DNA from 3 places in the Bacillus sp. VA13 genome. Region 2 is predicted to be linked to each of the others. Evidence: predicted binding sites of a transcription regulator. Region 2 holds the regulator's gene; each other region holds the start of a gene.

Region 1 (5,233 bases), on a different contig from region 2:
ATTGAAATGCGAGGGCTGCCGTTCGCCTCAGCTCATTGACATTCCATTCTCGGACTTCCTTTCCGTATATATTTACTTCGCCGCTGTCAGGCGTTCTCATTAAATTGCACATGGACAGGAGGGTGCTTTTGCCTGAACCGGAAGGACCTAAAACGGCCACGATTGTGCCCTGTTGAATGTCTCCGGTGACATCCTGCAATACATCATAGGTTTGTCCGTCTTGTTCATAGCTTTTTTTGACTGATCTGAAGGAGATGGCTGGTTTGTATTGTGTTTGATTGTTTGCTTCCATTACAATAATCACCTTTCAGTAAAGTAGGCTTATACTATATTTAACTATAACGTGAAACAGATGCCTTTTGGTAGCAAAAATAAAGGAGAACAGGCTTTCACCCGTTCTCCGGCAGATGCTACGCGGTCAGATTTGACTGTGTTTTCTTTTTCGGTTTTCCCGGCTGTGAAGCGAAGGTATGTAACACCATCCCCGCTATAATAATGAATAAACCGGCAAATGATAAAAGAGATGGGAAAACGCCTGACAGCAGAACAATTTCACCAAGCAGCGCGAAAATCACTTCACCGGATTGAGTTGCTTCAACGGCTGCGAGTTTTTGCGGATTGTCTCTTACCATATCAGTGGCCCAGAAAAATAAAACGGTCGCAATGATGCCTGAGCTGACGGCCACGATAAAGGATTGAACGGTTTGCCCTGCTGTCGGAAGGCCGTCTGACCACCAGCCGTAAGCTGCTACTATAAGCCAGAATGGAAGGCTTGCCAAGGTCATCCCCAGCACACGCTGAAATGTATCAAGCCGGCCCCCGTATTCTTCGAGCATTCTCCGGTTTCCTAGCGGATAAGCAAAAGCCGCAATGACAACCGGCAGCACACTGAAAAGCAGCATCTTCCCAGAAAGCGATTCTGCATGCTGAAGCTGTATCAGTGCCGCTCCGATCAGGATGATCACGGAAGTGCCAAGTGAAACAAGGGGAATCTTTTGCCGAACGAGCTGCGGCCCGTCCGGCATGTCTTTTTTGACATAGAAAAATGGAGATAACAGAACACCGGCTACAATTGTGATTTGCCAGGTCCCGGCTACGAGCCAACCTGGACCGTATGCAGCTGCAAATGTGATCGGCGCGTAAAAAAGCACGAAGCCGACAAAGCTCCATTTAATCCAAAAGAACGGCTTTTTCCGCATCTCTTGTAAGAGAGGGGCGAATGTCCCTCTCATGATGACTATCAAACATAAAAACGGAACCATAAAAATAAAGCGCAGCGAAGAGCTCCAAAGCCAGCTGCCTCCGGATAACTCCATCGCTCTGTTTAAAATAAAGGTAACGGCGAAAAAGAGTGAAGCCAATATTCCGATAACGATTGCTTTCATGATATCCCTCATTCTGGCATTATTTTTTTATACTATACTATTCGATATCGCACAGATCAATGGAGTCGTGAGAAAATAAGCATGTTTTGCGAACCGCTAAGTGTGGAAGACAAAAAATGGAGGTGAGATTGTTGGAAGCAAGGACACAGACGTACTTCTTTCAGGATGACGGCAGGATTCCGAATCACCCTGATTTTCCGCTTGTTGTGTATCAAAACGCACTCAAGGACACCGGTCAGGCAGAGCGGATCGTCAACCGGCATGGCTGGTCTAACAGCTGGTCAGGGAGTGTTTTTCCATACCATCATTATCACAGCAATACGCATGAAGTCCTGATTGCAGTTAGGGGAGAGGCTGTGATTCAATTTGGGGGAGAAAAAGGGGCCGCCATTCCTTTCAAATCCGGCGACGCAGTCGTGATTCCAGCTGGAGTCGGCCATAAAAAGCTAAGCTCAAGCGCCGATTTTACCGTCGTTGGCGCCTATCCGGGAGGCGTTCATTATGATATGAAGACGGGAGAGCCGAATGAATGGGAGGAAGCGATGAAACAGATCAAGCAGGTGTCATTGCCGGCGAAAGATCCGATCACAGGAAAAAGAGAACCTCTATTGGGAATATGGGTAAAGTGAAGGGGAGAAAATTGCTGGATTGTCAATAACTAGTGTCGCAGAAATGTTATGACATGGGCTCCATATAAATTAATTTCATAATCGAAGCAATTCACGTTCAAATTTTGTTCAAAAAGTGTTATCATATAGAAGGTAATTGAATTGGAGTTTTTTGTGTTTGCTATTTTCAGAGAGAGTAAAGGATTTTTGACTTATTCAATTGTTTATTTTTGAGATAAAAATAATACTGAATATGGCAAGATGAAAAACTGGGTAGTAAACATTTATTTTTGTAAATGATTGTGCATGAATTCACAATCCTTATTCTTATGCTTTCATGCATGAGACCAGGGAGAGGCACTACCCTTTCCAAAAAAATCTGCAAACTGCTTATAGTAAAGGAGAATTGGATATGCCAGAAACAATCGATCAAACAAATGCGTCTGTCAGCCAAAGCCAGCAAGATCTTATTGATCAGCTGTTAAAGCCGGAAGTTCAAGAATCACTGACCGTTTTAGTTGACCAGCTTCCGAAGCTGACTGAGTTAGTGAATATTTTAACGAAGTCTTATGATTTCGCTCAGTCTGTAGCAACTGACGAAGTGCTAAAAAGCGACACTGTCGGTGCTATCACTGAAATTCTTGAGCCTGTAAAAGAAACAGCGAAAGAAGTAGCTGCGACTGCAATCGAAGCGAAAGACCGCGCGGATGCAAGCAACGAAACGATTGGTCTTTTCGGCCTGTTGCGCATGCTGAAAGATCCTCAAGCTCAAAAGCTGTTCCGTTTTGCTAACAGCTACCTTGAAGTCATGAACGAACGCGAAAACCAAAAATAATCTCAGATTCAAATTGATATAAAGGACGGAGGATATACGATGTCAAAACATATTGTCATTCTAGGCGCTGGTTATGGCGGAGTTCTTTCTGCTCTAACAGTTCGCAAACATTACACAAAAGAACAAGCACGCGTGACTGTGGTAAACAAATACCCAACTCACCAAATCATTACGGAATTACACCGTCTTGCAGCAGGCAACGTGTCTGAAAAAGCGGTTGCAATGCCATTAGAAAAACTTTTTAAAGGCAAAGACATTGATCTTAAAATCGCGGAAGTAAGCTCTTTCTCTGTTGATAAAAAAGAAGTTGCGCTTGCTGACGGTTCTACATTATCTTACGATGCGCTTGTTGTAGGTCTTGGTTCTGTAACAGCTTACTTCGGCATCCCAGGTCTTGAAGAAAACAGCATGGTATTGAAATCTGCTGCTGATGCGAACAAAGTCTTCCAACATGTTGAAGATCGTGTGCGCGAGTACTCTCAAACGAAAAACGAAGCTGATGCAACAATCCTTATCGGCGGAGGCGGCTTAACAGGTGTTGAGCTTGTCGGTGAGCTTGCTGATATCATGCCGAACCTTGCGAAAAAATACGGCGTAGACCATAAAGAAATCAAATTGAAACTGGTTGAAGCAGGTCCGAAAATCCTTCCTGTTCTTCCGGATGATCTTATCGAACGTGCGACTGCAAGCCTTGAAAAACGCGGCGTTGAGTTCTTAACAGGTCTTCCTGTTACAAATGTAGAAGGAAACGTGATTGATCTGAAAGACGGATCTAAAGTTGTTGCCAACACATTTGTTTGGACTGGCGGCGTACAAGGTAACCCGTTAGTCGGTGAATCAGGTCTTGAAGTGAATCGCGGACGCGCGACAGTAAATGACTTCCTGCAATCTACATCTCATGAAGATGTATTTGTTGCCGGTGACAGCGCAGTTTACTTCGCTCCAGACGGCCGTCCATACCCGCCAACTGCACAAATCGCATGGCAAATGGGTGAGCTGATCGGTTACAACCTATTCGCTTACTTAGAAGGCAAAACGCTTGAAACATTCAAGCCAGTAAACTCTGGTACACTTGCAAGCCTCGGACGCAAAGACGCGGTTGCCATCATTGGTGCTAATTCTACACCGCTTAAAGGTCTTCCTGCTTCCTTGATGAAAGAAGCAAGTAACGTACGCTACTTAACACACATTAAAGGACTTTTCAGCCTGGCTTACTAATCCTTTTTGTGGACTCGGGCATTGCCAAAAGCGTTCCTGTCGGAATGCTTTCCGGCAATGTCTTTTTTTTGTTTTTCTGCTAACGTTAACATTTCATTTTCAAAAAAGAGATTGATCCTAGAGGAATATAAAGGTAAAATAAAATTAAATCAAAATGTTAACGTTAACATTTTGAAATAGAATGAAAGACGGTGAGGACATGGAACCCTTTATGGGCGAGAATTTTTTGCTGAAAAATGAAACCGCTGTCAGCCTCTATCACAATTATGCGAAAGACATGCCGATTATTGATTACCACTGCCACTTAAGCCCGAAAGAAATCTATGAAAATAAGACATTTCAAAACATCACGGAAGCTTGGCTGTATGGAGACCATTACAAATGGCGCATCATGAGAGCCAATGGGATTGAAGAGACATACATTACCGGCGAAGCAGCAGATGAGAAGAAATTTATGGCTTGGGCGAAAACCGTGCCGATGGCGATTGGCAATCCGCTCTACAATTGGACTCACTTAGAACTGCAGCGTTTTTTTGGCATTTATGAGATTTTAAATGAGCAATCCGCGCCGGCTATATGGAAACGGACGAATGAACTGCTTCAAGGAGAAGGCTTCGGGGCAAGGGATTTAATCGTAAAATCAAATGTAAAGGTCGTTTGCACAACTGATGATCCTGTCGATTCTCTTGAATACCATCTATTATTAAAAGAAGACAAAGATTTTCCTGTCAGCGTGCTGCCTGGATTTCGGCCGGATAAGGGACTTGAGATCAATCGTGAAGGCTTTCCTGATTGGGTGCAGGCACTTGAAGATGCCACAGCCATATCGATTACAACCTACGATGAATTTCTAAAGGCACTGGAAAAACGGGTGCGATTCTTCCACTCAGCCGGCGGCAGAGTGTCTGATCACGCGATAGATTCGATGGTATTTGCCGAAACGACAAAAGAGGAAGCGGGACGGATTTTTTCTGACAGATTACAAGGAACAGAGGTTTCTTATGAAGATGAGAAGAAATTTAAGACGTATACGCTTCAGTTTCTTTGCGGTTTGTATGCGGAGCTCGATTGGGCGATGCAGTTTCATATCAACGCTTTAAGAAACACGAATACAAAAATGATGAAGAGACTTGGACCTGATACAGGCTATGATTCTATGAATGATGAAGAAATTGCTAAGCCTTTAT
Region 2 (5,233 bases):
CTGCGTATTTTGAGAAGATAATGCGGTCGCCCTCTTTTACTTCTAAAGCAACGCGCTCTCCGCTTTCTAACACGCGACCTGAACCAGCTGCCACGATTTTGCCTTCTTGCGGTTTTTCTTTTGCAGAATCCGGCAACACAATTCCGCTGGCAGTTTTTTCTTCAGATTCTACGAGTTCAATGACAACGCGATCACCTAATGGCTTTAACAATGTAATAACCTCCTCAATAGTATGAATATGTAATTTTAGCACTCGACACTAAAGAGTGCTAACACAATTCTTATAATAAAGAATCTCCCTTCCAATTTCAAGTGATAAGATAAAAATTTTTTCACGCTTACATGATTCTTTTCAGCTCCCTTATCCCTTAGCTTTTTCACCCCCGTTCCGATTATGTTACAATAGCTGTAGATGAACGAAACCCATTTAACAAAGGAGTACATACCATTTGAGAAAACAGTATTGGTTTATTATTTTGACATATATCATCATGCAGTTTTCCGCATTAATCGGGATTCCCTTGTTATTTAAATTCGGTTATGCCGGAGGACAGCCTACCAAGGAGAATATGCTGCATGCACAAGGATTATGGTCCGTTATCAGCTTTATCGCCTGTCTCGTAGTCGTTCTGCTTATTCTACGAACTGTCCCGAAAACAACGCTTCGAAACGGCCGGAAAGACTCCGTCGGACTTTCTATCCTTTGGGCGATAGCCGGTTTTTTCATTGCCCTTTTCTCTCAAGGAATAGCAGGCTCTATTGAATATTATGTATTCGGCATCGGAAGAGAATCAGAAAATACACAAGCTATTCTGGATGTCATTCAGGCAGTCCCGCTCATGATTATGGTTTCTTCTGTCGTCGGGCCTATATTAGAAGAAATCATCTTCAGAAAAATCATTTTCGGCACACTGTACGAAAAAACGAATTTCTTCTTTGCCGGACTGATCAGCTCGGTTATTTTCGGTATTGTTCACGCTGATTTGAAGCATCTTCTTCTTTATACAGCAATGGGCTTTACCTTTGCATTTTTATATGCGAGAACAAAACGGATATGGGTGCCGATTTTCGCCCATGTCATGATGAATACATTTGTCGTCATCATGCAGCTTGAGCCTGTTCAGAACTACCTTGAACAGCAGAGCACACAAATGCAATTGATTATTGGAGGATTATTTTTATGAGAAACCCGGTAGTTTGGGGAATGATCTACTTTGCCGTAGGGTGCATCTTTACTTATCTTGCCGCAAGCTCGCCAGGCAGCATGTGGTCATTTTACTCCATCCTGCTGATGGTGTTCGCCGCTTACAACATCAGCATTTCTTTTAAGATGTTCGCCTTTTCATTTAAAATTAAAAAGAACCAGAAATAAAGAAAATCCATTTCTCTCATGAGAAATGGATTTTTTATTATTGTCCGGAAGACACGTCCTGATCGGCAGCACTGCTTTTCTGCGCTTTCCGATAGGCAGCCTTCGATATAAGAATACTGATTTCATATAAAATCAACAGCGGAACAGTAACCATCATATGAGACAAAAGCTCAGGCGGAGTAATCAGGGCAGCGATCACAAGCAGCGTAAAATACGCATACTTTCTGATTTTCGCTAAGAACATCGGTGTCACAATTCCAAGCCTGGTCAAAAACATGAGGATGACCGGCATTTGGAACAGCAGTCCAAACGGAATCGTCAGCTGCAAAAGAAAATGAAAATATTCATTAATTCCGATCACCTGATTGACATTCAAATCCTGAGAGATCCGCTTCATAAAATCAACAACAAAAGGAAATAAAATATAATATGAAAAAGATAAGCCCGCTAAAAACAGCAAAATAGAGATCGGAATGTAGCTGAGCGTTACTTTGCGCTCTTTCTCATAGAGGCCTGGACTCACAAAAGCCCAAAGCTGATAAAGAATAATCGGCGAGGTTAGGACAATCCCGATGATAAACGCGAATTGCATAAACACAAAAAGCGGGTCTGTCAGATTAAACGCATTAAGCGTAAGCTCCTTCGCTTCATCCGTTTTTTGCAAATAAACAATCATGGGCTTCGCTAAAAAAAATCCTGCGATAAAGAAAACGACAAATGCCAGTGCCACAACCAGCAATCGTTTTCGAAGCTCAGCAATATGTTCCAGCAGCGACATTTGATTCACTTTCATTCGTGTCATCCTAACTTACTGATCTTCTTTCTTTTTTTCCTCGTCATCACTCGTTAATCCTTTAGTAGCATTTTTGAATTCACGAAGTGTGTCTCCAGCAGCTTTCCCCAGTTCAGGCAGCTTTTTGGGACCGAAGATGATCAGAGCAACGATTGCGATAACAGCAAGACTTCCAGGACCGATCGGCATATTTGGGCTCCTCCTTTCCCTCTATTCGATTTCCTCTAAAACTGAATAATGCTTCAAGAAATAAACCAGTGACTGAAGCTCTACAGCTAAATCTAAATGATGAATTCGAATGTGTTCCGGCACATTCAAACGGGCCGGCGTAAAATTAAGGATTCCCTTGATTCCTAACGCAACCAATCTGTCTGTAATGGATTGAGCGGCAACTGCTGGCACTGTAAGAATGGCAACTGATTCATTTTTTACGTGTTGTTCAAGGTCGTCAAGGTTATAGACAGGCACGCCGCCTACCTCAGTTCCTATTTTACTCTCATTTATATCAAAAGCCATAGAAATTTTTGTGTTATTATTTTTTGTGAAATTATAGTGAAGAAATGCTGTTCCCAAGTTCCCCACACCAATCAAGATGACGTCTGTCATCTCATCCTGATCAAGCGTTTTTCGGAAAAATGACAGCAAATAATCCACATTATATCCATATCCTTTTTTGCCAAGAGCTCCAAAATAGGAAAAATCCCTGCGAATCGTGGCAGAATCAACCTTTACGGCATCACTGAGTTCAGCGGATGATACACGCTGTTTTCCTGACGCATGCAGATTCTTTAAAAAGCGATAGTAAAGCGGCAGCCGTTTTGCCGTCGCCTGCGGAATTTTTGATTGATCCTTATTCATTTTTGGTCCTCCACATTATACTCGGATAGTTCTCTTTTAAAGTCACCGTTTTTCCCGCCTGTCTTCTCCAGCAAGAAAGTAGGGCCGATGACCATTCCCTTATCAAGGGCCTTGCACATATCGTAAACGGTAAGAGCGCACACCGATGCAGAAGTGAGCGCTTCCATTTCCACACCTGTACTCCCTTTCGTTTTGACCTGTGCTTTTATATGAAGTATAACTTCTGCTTCTTTTATTTTCCAGTCAAACGATATATCTACCCCGCTCAGTGAAAGCGGATGGCACATCGGAATGATATTCGACGTTTGCTTTGCGGCCATAATGCCTGCCACCTGCGCAACAGCCAGTACATCTCCTTTGCCGATATCATGACTTTGTATTTTCTCGTACACTTCATTTTTCATGTGTACGCTTGAAACAGCCGCCGCAGTACGGACAGTCGAAGATTTTTCGCTGATGTCCACCATCTGGGCTCTGCCCTGTTCATTAAAATGAGAAAATCCATTCATATTAAAACTCTCCTTAAACAGATCATACACTATTTTCTTCTCTATGTCTTATTCAGCCAATGTATTGTTTGCTGACTTCTAGTTCATAAGCTACACTTAACTTATTATAGCAGAGGTGAAATAATATGATGATCTTACAAGTTAATCAGCTATCCAAATCATTTGGTGCTGATACTATTTTAAACAATATAAAGCTGGAAGTCAGAAATCGTGATCGCGTCGCCATTGTAGGAAGAAATGGCGCGGGAAAATCCACGCTGCTTAAAATTATCGCAGGCCAGCTTTCGTATGAAAAGGGCGAACTCATTAAACCGAAAGATATTACAATGGGATATCTTGCCCAGCATACGGGCTTGGATTCTAAGCTTACCATAAAAGAAGAACTGCTGACTGTTTTTGACCACTTAAAAGCAATGGAAAAGGAAATGCGGGCTATCGAAGAAAAAATGGCGGCAGCTGATCCTGGTGAATTGGAAAGCATCATGAAAACCTATGACCGGCTTCAGCAGGAATTCAAAGATAAAGGCGGCTATCAATATGAAGCGGATGTCAGATCTGTGCTTCACGGACTTGGTTTCAGCCATTTTGACGATTCAACACAGGTGCAAAGCCTCAGCGGGGGGCAGAAAACAAGGCTGGCCCTTGGTAAGCTTCTGTTAACACAGCCTGATTTGCTCATTCTCGATGAGCCGACAAACCATCTCGATATTGATACGCTAACCTGGCTTGAACATTATTTGCAAGGCTATTCAGGCGCCATTCTCATCGTTTCGCATGACCGCTACTTTTTGGACAAAGTAGTAAACCAAGTATACGAGGTATCAAGAGCTGAAAGCAAAAAATATCACGGCAACTACAGCGCTTATCTCGACCAAAAAGCCGCGCAGTATGAAAAAGATCTTAAAGTGTATGAAAAGCAGCAGGATGAAATCGCAAAGCTTCAAGACTTCGTAGACCGAAATCTTGCGAGAGCTTCTACCACAAAAAGAGCGCAAAGCCGCCGAAAGCAGCTGGAGCGAATGGAAGTCATGTCAAAACCGCTCGGCGATGAAAAATCCGCAAACTTTCATTTTGATATTACAAAACAGAGCGGAAATGAAGTCCTGCGCGTTCAGGATCTCACAATCAGCTATGAAAACCAGCCGCCGCTTTTAACAGAAGTGTCGTTCATGCTCACAAGAGGAGAAAGCGCCGCTCTTGTCGGCCCTAACGGAATCGGTAAATCGACATTGCTGAAAACATTAATGGACACCCTAAAGCCAGATCAAGGAACAATCTCATACGGCTCGAATGTCAGTGTCGGCTACTATGATCAGGAGCAGGCTGAACTGACTTCCTCTAAACGCGTCCTTGATGAGCTGTGGGATGAGTACCCTGGTCTTCCGGAGAAAGAAATCCGAACTTGTCTCGGCAATTTCTTATTCTCCGGAGATGATGTACTGAAACCCGTCCATTCACTGAGCGGGGGTGAGAAAGCAAGATTGGCCCTTGCTAAGTTGATGCTTCAAAAAGCTAATTTTCTCATCCTTGATGAACCGACGAACCATCTGGACTTAGACAGCAAAGAAGTTCTTGAAAACGCGCTGATTGATTATCCAGGCACTCTGTTATTTGTCTCTCATGACAGATATTTTATTAACAGAATCGCCACAAGAGTATTGGAGCTTTCTTCAAATCATATAGAAGAGTATCTGGGAGATT
Region 3 (5,233 bases), on a different contig from region 2:
TATAGATCTAGTATATATTTCTTGAAAATTCAAAAATATCCTTGTGTCATTTGGACCATTTATTGGATTTTGTTTGTGTATAAGGAAGGAGTTATACACAGAACCCTGTGTATAAGTGAATAAACCTGTGTATATATATAGTTGGGAATATATGTTCTTATACAAAATATAGATAGGGTTTGTGGACATGTGGATATCTATTGTGATTAAGTTGTTCTTATCTTTGGGATAACTTGTGTATAAAGTTTTTAAAGCAGTTCTCCAATTTTCATTTCATTTCTTTCAGCTTTCAACAAAACTTCTAAAAACTAGTTGGTTTTTTCACTCATATTGTGACAAAGAATTCTCTTTCCGCAGTCTATTATAGAGTCATGAGTTTTGCTAGAGCCGCTAGTTTGCGAGAAAAGAAATCGGCCGTCTTTTCTCGTGGGCTGCGGCTGAGAAAACGGGCTGCTAAAAGGCTGCCTGCCAAAAAGAAGCGGAGGGATGTTTTTCTATGAAACGTTTGCTTGTATCTTTACGGGTGTGGATGGTCTTTTTGATGAACTGGGTGACGCCGGACAGAAAAACTGCGGCTGCCGCAGTCTATTCGGCTCAGCGTACATACCAAAGAAAAGCGGCGGTGCAGGCCGCGGGACTTGTTTCGTTTTATGAGTGGCGGATGGCTGTGAATGAGGAAGAAAAGCAGAAAGCGAAAGCCGCCGCGCTTTATAAAAGAAGATGTTTGCAAGCCTTCAAGGAATCGCCAAAGCAGGAGAGAGCTGGCCCGCATCTTTACATGGCGGTCAAAAGGAGGTAAAATCCCAGTCAAAAGCTAATTGGCGGGAGAGATAGCCTCTTGAAAATCTATAAAGTACTAAACAACAATGCGGCTTTAATAAAAGAGGATGATCAGGAAAAAATCGTGATGGGGCCAGGGATCGCTTTTCAAAAAAAGAAAAATGACCTCATCCCTATGAATAAAGTGGAAAAGATCTTTGTCGTGCACGACGAGAATGAAAAGTTTAAACAAATTCTGCAAACGCTGCCGGAGGAGCATATTGAAATAGCTGAGGATATCATCAGCCATGCGGAAGGGGAGCTCGTGGCGCCGCTGAGCGACCACATTCATATCGCGCTTTCTGACCATTTGTCCTTTGCGATCGAAAGGATTCAAAATGGGCTGCTTGTGCAGAATAAATTGCTGCATGAGATAAAAGCGCTCTATAAAAAAGAATACGAGATCGGCCTGTGGGCGATCGGACATGTAAAAGAGACATTGGGCGTGTCTCTTCCTGAAGATGAAGCGGGTTATATTGCCCTTCACATCCATACGGCGAAAATGGATGCGGAGAGCATGTATTCAGCGCTGAAGCATACGACCATGATCAAAGAAATGATAGAGAAAATAGAACAATACTTTAATCGAAAGGTGGATGAAAACAGCATTTCCTATCAACGCCTTGTCACGCATTTGCGATACGCGGTCAGCCGGTTGGAATCAAATGAAGCGCTCCATCGTATGGACGAGGAGATGCTTTATTTCATCCAAAAAAAGTATTCATTTGCCTATCAATGTGCGCTGGAGCTGGCGGAGTTTTTGAAAAGTGAATATCAATTACATTTGCCGGAGTCCGAGGCCGGCTATATCACGCTGCATGTCCAGCGTCTTCAAGATCTCTCGGAATAACCGCTTTGACTTGCAGGGAGTGATCTCTGGAAGTTTTTTTATTTATCGGGATTGAGCGTGTAGTACATCCAGCCCATCATTACCATTCCCGCAGTCAGATTGCCAAGCGTAACGGGAATTAAGTTTCTGACTGCTCCCATTACTGTCACTGTATCAGGGTGCTCGATCAAAAGTGAGATGGCGAATGTGCACATATTGGCAATGCTGTGTTCAAAGCCGGAAATAAAGAAGCAGAAAACGAAAAGCATCATGGCAAACAGCTTTGCTCCTTCCCCTTTGAGAGACATCGGAATGAAAAAGGCGAGGCACACAAGCCAATTGCACAGCATTCCTCTGAAAAACAGTTCGGAAGCGGGCGGCTCCATTTTGTGCTCTGCCAGATGAATCAAAAAGGAATGAACAGAAGCCTCCTCAAAAAGTCCTGTCGCGCTGATCAGAATGGCAAATAGAATGGCGCCGATCAAATTGCCGGCATAGCTTGACATCCATAGGTACAGAGTGTCGCGCCAGCGGATTTTTTTTCGGAGCGCGGTATATGTGAAATAAAAGGTGTTGCCGGTAAATAAATCTCCGCCCCCGTAAGCAATCAGCAGAATAGCGGCCCCGAATGTGACGGCGGCTGCCGGAAAAGCAAACGGAGAATCCGCCATAGAGAAATAGCTGCCTGTTTTGCTTGCGGCTGTAATGCCGAATCCGATAAACATGCTGGCCAAAATGGATCTGAGCACATAACGGATTTTGCTAGAAACAAATATGTTTTGTTTGTTCAAAGCGTACTGTTCAACCTTTTGCAATGCTTGAGTTTCCATTGTCTTTTTCCCGCTTTCTCTGATGGTTGAGCATAGTATAACATGATATTGTGAAATGTTTCACAAGTAATTTTTACGAATTTTTGTCTAAATGTTTTATCAAACTTTTTAACTAAAAAAATAGTTGACGAAAACGCTGTCATGATTTATGATGAAAGCGTATTCTCAATCTAAATAAGCGGGATTGTGACTGGTAAAGCAGGCAAGACCTAAAATTTGCGTAAATGAAAAAGGATCGCTGTGTCCTTTATTCGTTGGCGAATTTTAGGTCTTTTTTGTTTAAATAAAAGGGGGAGAAACAGATGGATTACAAAGAGACTGCCAAACGCCTCATTGAACTTCTCGGGGGGAAAGATAACATTATCAGCGCGGCTCATTGTGCAACAAGACTGCGTTTAGTGATGAAAGATGAATCAAAGATAGATCAAGCACAAGTAGAAGAGCTTGATGGCGTAAAAGGCGCTTTCAGCAGCTCTGGCCAGTACCAGATCATTTTCGGAACAGGCCTTGTCAATAAGGTGTACGATGCTTTTTCTAAGGAAGCCGATACTGAGCGTGAAGAACACGTAAATCACCAGGATGCAGCAAAAGAAAAACTGAATCCCGCTGCGAGATTTGCGAAAACGCTTTCTAATATTTTCGTTCCAATCATCCCGGCTATTGTGGCCAGCGGCCTATTAATGGGATTACTGGGTATGATCAATGCGTTTCATTGGATGAGCAAGGATTCTGCACTGCTGCAGCTGCTCGATATGTTCTCAAGTGCGGCATTTATTTTCTTGCCGATTTTAATCGGGGTCAGTGCTTCAAAAGAGTTTGGCAGCAACCCTTACTTGGGAGCGGTCATCGGGGGTATCATGATTCATCCGACGCTTTTGAATCCATGGGGTTTGGCGGAAGCAACACCTGATTATATGCATCTTTTCGGATTTGATATCGCGCTTCTCGGCTACCAGGGAACTGTTATCCCTGTCCTGTTGGCGGTTTATGTGATGAGCAAGGTAGAGAAATGGACAAGAAAAGTGGTTCCGCATGCGGTAGATTTGCTTGTTACACCTTTTGTTACAGTGATTGTCACCGGGTTTGTCGCTTTTATCGCGATTGGTCCTTTGGGCAGAGCACTTGGCTCCGGCATTACGGTTGCTTTAACTTATGTATATGACCATGCCGGTTTTGTTGCGGGTCTGATTTTCGGGGGCACGTATTCACTCATCGTTTTGACAGGTGTTCATCACAGCTTCCATGCGATTGAGGCAGGGCTTATTGCAGATATAGGCAAAAACTACTTGCTGCCGATCTGGTCAATGGCGAATGTCGCACAGGGCGGGGCGGGCCTTGCCGTTTTCTTTATGGCGAAAAAGGCAAAGACAAAAGAAATCGCGCTTCCGGCTGCATTTTCCGCTTTTCTCGGCATTACTGAGCCAGTCATATTCGGAGTCAATCTTCGCTACCGAAAACCGTTTATCGCCGCGATGATTGGAGGGGCATTGGGCGGTGCATATGTCGTCTTTACACATGTTGCTGCAAACGCTTACGGGTTAACGGGTATTCCGATGATCGCTATTGCGGCGCCGTTTGGCTTTGGCAACTTGATCAACTATCTAATTGGAATGGCGATTGCGGCAGTGTCAGCGTTCATTGCAGCGTTTATCATGAAAATTAATGAGGATGAGGGGAGAAAAAAATGACAGCACATGATCAGGAGCTTCGTCGCCGGGCTTATGAAGAAGTGGAGAAAAATGAACCTATTGCTAATAGCGATCCGCACCGCCAGCATTTTCACATTATGCCGCCGGTTGGGCTGCTGAATGACCCGAATGGCGTGATATTTTGGAAGGGCAGCTATCATGTGTTTTTCCAGTGGCAGCCGTTTCAGACGGGGCACGGCGCGAAATTCTGGGGACATTATACGAGTCAGGATGTTGTGAATTGGAAGCGGGAAGAGATTGCGCTCGCTCCGAGTGATTGGTTCGATAAAAACGGCTGCTACTCGGGCAGCGCTGTCACGAAAGACGATCAGCTCTATCTGTTTTACACAGGCAATGTCAGGGATCAGGATGGGAATCGGGAAACGTATCAGTGCCTTGCTGTATCTGACGACGGATTGTCCTTTGAGAAAAAAGGTGTCGTCGCCCGCCTCCCAGAGGGATACACGGCGCATTTTCGCGATCCGAAGGTATGGGAGCATGAAGGCACATGGTATATGGTGATCGGTGCGCAAACGGAGAATATGCAAGGACACGCTGTGTTGTTTGCTTCTGATAACCTGACAGAGTGGAGGTTTCTCGGCCCGATAACCGGCGCGGGCTTCAACGGGTTGGACAATTTTGGGTACATGTGGGAATGCCCTGACTTGTTTTCCCTTCAGGGGTCCGACGTGCTGATAGTCTCGCCTCAAGGGCTTGAGGCTGATGGTTTTCGTTATCAGAACGTGTATCAATCAGGTTATTTTGTCGGACGTCTCGATTATAACAAGCCTGAACTGAAGCATGGTGATTTTACGGAGCTTGATCAAGGCTTTGATTTTTATGCGCCGCAAACACTTGAAGATGATCAGGGAAGGCGGATTTTGTTTGCATGGATGGCTGTGCCTGATCAGGATGAAGGGTCTCATCCGACGATTGACTATCACTGGATCCACTGTATGACGCTGCCGAGACAGCTGATGCTATCAGGGCAGAAGCTGATTCAGCAGCCGCTGCCTGAGCTGAAAGCCATGCGCAGGAATGAGAAGAACATACAAATCAACATGCAT

The links. Region 2 encodes Rex, which represses fermentation and respiration genes when NADH is low (regulators of the CRP and FNR family bind a similar motif). Its sites were predicted from a motif close to TTGTGAAATATTTCACAA; they were not measured.
Region 1: a site for Rex is predicted at 2,294-2,311, ahead of AC0C66_RS13400 (DUF1641 domain-containing protein). Genes of this name have one in related genera too.
Region 3: a site for Rex is predicted at 2,527-2,544, ahead of AC0C66_RS09885 (formate/nitrite transporter family protein). Genes of this name have one in related genera too.

Annotation. Positions count from the first base shown of each region.
Region 1 covers NZ_JBVQPP010000003.1:286,389-291,621, reverse strand. The annotation lists gene AC0C66_RS13415 (ABC transporter ATP-binding protein) at 1-292, opposite strand, end outside; gene AC0C66_RS13410 (DMT family transporter) at 411-1,385, opposite strand; gene AC0C66_RS13405 (cupin domain-containing protein) at 1,517-2,014, shown strand; gene AC0C66_RS13400 (DUF1641 domain-containing protein) at 2,406-2,828, shown strand; gene AC0C66_RS13395 (NAD(P)/FAD-dependent oxidoreductase) at 2,868-4,046, shown strand; gene uxaC (glucuronate isomerase) at 4,246-5,233, shown strand, end outside.
Region 2 covers NZ_JBVQPP010000006.1:292,124-297,356, forward strand. The annotation lists gene groES (co-chaperone GroES) at 1-211, opposite strand, end outside; gene AC0C66_RS20555 (CPBP family intramembrane glutamic endopeptidase) at 450-1,184, shown strand; gene AC0C66_RS20560 (YdiK family protein) at 1,181-1,372, shown strand; gene tatC (twin-arginine translocase subunit TatC) at 1,410-2,174, opposite strand; gene tatAY (sec-independent protein translocase protein TatAY) at 2,181-2,354, opposite strand; gene AC0C66_RS20575 (redox-sensing transcriptional repressor Rex) at 2,376-3,023, opposite strand; gene moaC (cyclic pyranopterin monophosphate synthase MoaC) at 3,020-3,532, opposite strand; gene AC0C66_RS20585 (ABC-F family ATP-binding cassette domain-containing protein) at 3,658-5,233, shown strand, end outside.
Region 3 covers NZ_JBVQPP010000002.1:332,893-338,125, forward strand. The annotation lists gene AC0C66_RS09875 (hypothetical protein) at 497-799, shown strand; gene sacT (sac operon transcriptional antiterminator SacT) at 839-1,669, shown strand; gene AC0C66_RS09885 (formate/nitrite transporter family protein) at 1,708-2,478, opposite strand; gene scrA (PTS system sucrose transporter subunit IIBC) at 2,781-4,166, shown strand; gene sacA (sucrose-6-phosphate hydrolase) at 4,163-5,233, shown strand, end outside.